DNA from 2 places in the Bacillus sp. XF8 genome. Region 2 is predicted to be linked to the other one. Evidence: riboswitches for the same ligand, from Rfam matches in the RefSeq annotation. Region 2 holds a riboswitch; the other holds the start of a gene.

What was found. A riboswitch is a leader RNA that binds a small molecule or an ion and turns the genes downstream of it on or off. The one in region 2 is predicted to bind FMN.
Region 1: another riboswitch for FMN. It lies ahead of J4P91_RS01730 (ECF transporter S component); the one in region 2 lies ahead of ribD (bifunctional diaminohydroxyphosphoribosylaminopyrimidine deaminase/5-amino-6-(5-phosphoribosylamino)uracil reductase RibD).

Annotation. Positions count from the first base shown of each region.
Region 1 covers NZ_JAGDQK010000002.1:249,796-252,001, forward strand. Annotated here, with positions in the region: gene J4P91_RS01725 (hypothetical protein) at 1-559, opposite strand, end outside; FMN riboswitch at 916-1,053, shown strand; gene J4P91_RS01730 (ECF transporter S component) at 1,217-1,795, shown strand; gene J4P91_RS01735 (ferredoxin) at 1,914-2,162, opposite strand.
Region 2 covers NZ_JAGDQK010000004.1:136,684-138,889, forward strand. Annotated here, with positions in the region: gene crcB (fluoride efflux transporter CrcB) at 1-222, opposite strand, end outside; gene crcB (fluoride efflux transporter CrcB) at 219-623, opposite strand; FMN riboswitch at 905-1,049, shown strand; gene ribD (bifunctional diaminohydroxyphosphoribosylaminopyrimidine deaminase/5-amino-6-(5-phosphoribosylamino)uracil reductase RibD) at 1,359-2,206, shown strand, end outside.

The DNA of each region.
Region 1 (2,206 bases), on a different contig from region 2:
AGCAAAGTAAACCAAGGAGCATACAACCGATAGAAAAAGAATACAAGGCAACTTGTATTTGTTGGAATGGAATAATCCATTTTAATAAAAATGCAATAAGTGCAGTATAACAGATGCTGCCAATGTATTTGTTTAAAATTGTATTAGAACGAAAACCAGGAAGTTTTTTCAAAAAGGATCGGGAAACAACTTCTGTTTGTAAAGAAGTATGTTCTTCTATTATTTTTTGCGCTTCTTTTCCTTTATGAAAGAGAGAGAGAATCCAATTACGCTTTCCTTGGAAAATAAATTGCGATGTTGTTAAATAGTGATCAATTTTTACTTTATCCCAACTGTTCCATGGATGACGCTCACATAGCTTTAGTTTGCTTTCTGTTGTTTTATCATACTGATAAACACTAATTCCTTCTTCATCAAAAGTAGCGTAGTATGTTTCTCTTGAAAATGCACCTAAATCAATTGGACAGTAGAAAAGTAATTCCTTTTTTAAATAAAAGTATTCTTTTCTTAAGTTTTTTTTCATTGTTTCTTGAATAGAGTGTCTTTTTTCTTTTCTCATGACATTTCCTCCGTATTAAGAAAATGCTCTTATCTTAACAATTCAATATCTTATCACTTTTCTGTATGGATGACTAGGGAATTATGAAGGAAAAAGTCGAATTGTCAAAAATATGGATTGTGTTGTCAAGTAATCCAATAGCTGTTTTAATCCCGTATTAAGGGGCAGTAAGACCCTCACATCAAAATTCAGCGAAAGTAAAGAAGATAGGTGGGGAATGAAGAACCCCCCACTGATTAAAGTTTCACTTTATGTGGTATTCATATAAAAACATTACTTACTATTCATAAGTTATAAACATTTTTATTCACAACTGTATGATGATGTTGTATAATGGTGGAGAAAATAGAATATCGGTCTATCTTCGGGGCAGGGTGAAAATCCCGACCGGCGGTGATGAACAGTTACTTTTCGTTCTAAGCCCGCGAGCCGCTAAGGCAGGATTTGGTGAGATTCCAAAGCCGACAGTACAGTCTGGATGGGAGAAGATGGAGGTTCAAGCGTTCAAAAAAGATAAGTATTTGAACGTCTGTTTGATGTGCCTAAAAATTCTCCCTTTGTGTAAAACACAAAGGGTTTTTTCATGATAGAAAAAAGTAGGCATAGCAGAACCTTTCCACTTTCCATGAGATGATCGATGGAAAAGGAGAGAGAAGGATGAAACAAAAAAACAGTGTAGTACAAATGGTGAGCGTAGCGATGCTTAGTAGTATTGCGTACTTGCTTATGATGTTGGATTTCCCATTTCCAGGACTTCCACCGTTTTTAAAAATTGACTTTAGTGATGTGCCAGCTTTAATTGCAGCGATTATTTTTAGTCCGATTGCAGGTGTAGTTGTAGAAGCGATAAAAAATATTCTTCACTACGGAATTCAAGGGAGTTTAACGGGGGTTCCGGTTGGAGAAATAGCAAACTTTATTGCAGGGTGTCTATTTATTGGGCCAGCAGCTTTCCTATTCCGGAAGTATCGCACAGTAAAAAGTTTAACAACAGGGTTAATGTTAGGGACGGTTACTATGGCGGTAATTATGAGTGTGTTAAATTATTTCATCATTTTACCAGCTTACACTTGGTTTTTAAATCAGCCTGCTATGTCTAGCGGTAGTATGAGGCAAATGATTGTAGCGGCAATTCTACCATTTAATTTAATTAAAGGGATTGTTGTAACAGTTGTGTTTGTAGCGCTGTTTTCACGTTTGAAAGTATGGGTATTTGCAAAAATGAAAAATGCATAGAAATTTTGGCCATCAGAGGTAAGTATACTGCTGATGGCTTTTAAAATTGTAAGTGAGAGAAATAACAAAAAATCCCCCTCATAAAAATGAGGGGGATTTTTTGAAGTTAATAAAAAGACTATTCGAATTTTAAAGCGTCGCCATCAAATGCTTCGTCAGCAACTTTAATTGAGTCAGTTGGACAACCTTCAAATGCATCCATCATGTCATCAATTAACACGTCTGGAATTTCAACGATACCTTGGTTATCATCTAATGTTACAAATGCAATACCTTCATCATCGTAGTCATAAATGTCTGGTGCAGCAGCCCCGCAAGCTCCGCATGCGATGCAAGTGTCTTTGTCAACAATTGTATATTTTGCCATGTTTTTTCCCTCCTGATAATATGTATGTGAAAATATTCGCTATA
Region 2 (2,206 bases):
AAAAGTAGTAAATGCTCCCATAAATCCTGTTCCGCATAATAATAGCCATGTACTACTCACATCAGCTCCATATAATAAACCTAGTAAGAATGAACCTACTATATTTACAAATAATGTGCCATATGGAAATAAACTTCCGTACTTTTCTTTCATCGCATTACTAATAGAGAATCTAGCAATTGCTCCGAAAAAGCCGCCAATCCCTATAAGTAAAATATTCATAGTGCCCCTTCTTTCTTCATGCTTTTTTCATATAATGCATTTCCAAGATAAAATCCAAATAAAGATAAGAGCAATCCTCCAACTATACTTGTACTCACATAATAAAATGCCATAAAAAATGCTTCATGCTGCATGAATTTCAACGTCTCTACGCTAAATGTTGAAAAAGTAGTAAAAGAACCAATCATCCCTGTTCCAACACTACTCATTACCGCCTGTGAAACATGTTTCATCCGAAACAAATACATCGTTAAAAATACCAATAAAAAACTACCAATCATATTCGCTAACCATGTTGCGAGCGGAAAAGAATCGACTGAAGGAGTACCAATCCATTGTCCTAATCCATACCGCGCTAAAGCTCCAACAATACCACCGATTCCTACTGCAATATATTTCATATTTCCACCTCATTTATGTATATACTGAAATCTTTCTCATACTATATATCCTTTTTGATCTTCCAACATTTAAACCGCGGCTATGAAAACAAAAGTAGACCGCCTCTATCCATGATCAGACGCTCTCTCCACCTAAAAGGAAAAGGTTTTCTATCTGTTTTTCAATTTGTATTTATATAGTATAACAAAACTAATTCCTCTCCTTCATTTTCATACAATTCTTCACATTCGAATACTTTTTACTATCCTTTTTTCTTTTTTGTGCTATAATGTGAGCAAACAGCATCCTTCGGGGTCGGGTGAAATTCCCAACCGGCGGTGATGAAGTGCACACTTCTAAGTCCGTGACCCGTTTTCAAGCTTGAAAACGGTGGATCTAGTGAGATTCTAGGGCCGACAGTATAGTCTGGATGGGAGAAGGATATGTTTTCTAGTGCTTATATAGCGAATACACTTTTATTTTGGCATACACATTTTTACTGATTCATTTTGAATGACTGTATATGTTTTCTTTCATATACCTATCTTTCTATGCTGAAATAAAAAGATACGACTAGCGTATGAAAAAATTGATAGTTTGCTAGGTTTTTTTCTCGTGCAAAAATATCAATCATCGTTAGGTTTCTTTCTTATACTTTCGTATTCGAACTATATTTCTAGAAATCACGTCTCCCAAACCCTAAGGATACTATTATCCTTGGGGTTTTTTGATTTTTCTTAGGAGAGGTGAAAAGAATGACAGACCAAGAATATATGAGGATTGCCTTACAGTTAGCACACAGTACTGCAGGGCAAACAAGTCCAAATCCAATGGTCGGTGCTGTTGTTGTAAAAGATGGAAACATCATTGGAATGGGAGCGCATCTGCGCGCAGGGGAAGAACACGCTGAAGTTCACGCTCTTCGTATGGCTGGTGATAAGGCAAATGGCTCCACTGTATATGTAACGTTAGAACCGTGCAGTCACTTTGGAAAAACTCCACCGTGCTGTGATCTACTCATTGAAAAAAAGGTGAAGCGTGTCGTAATTGCTACACTCGATTGCAATCCGCTCGTTTCAGGTAATGGTGCAAAACGTTTGCAAGAAGCAGGTATTAGCGTAACTACTGGTGTTCTTGAAGAGGAAGCCACAACATTAAATCGATACTTTTTCCACTATATGAAAACGAAACTACCGTTTGTAACAATAAAAACAGCGATGAGTTTAGATGGGAAAATAGCTACTACTACTGGGGATAGCAAATGGATTACAGGTGAGGCCGCTCGCACAGATGTTCACCAATATCGGCATACGCACGATGCCATCCTTGTCGGGGTGAATACTGTTATAGCTGATAATCCCTCTTTAACAACACGTCTTCCAAACGGCGGCAAGCATCCGATTCGAATTATTTTAGATACACATTTACGAACTCCGCGGTCCTCTCATGTCATTACAGACGGAATGGCACCAACATGGATTGTTGTCGGAAAAAACGTAAATAAAGAAAAAATAGCAGCATATGAATCACAGGCCGTATCTGTACTTCAAATGAAAACGAGTCAAATTGAAATCCGTGAACTCCTCCTCCTTCTCGGTGAAAA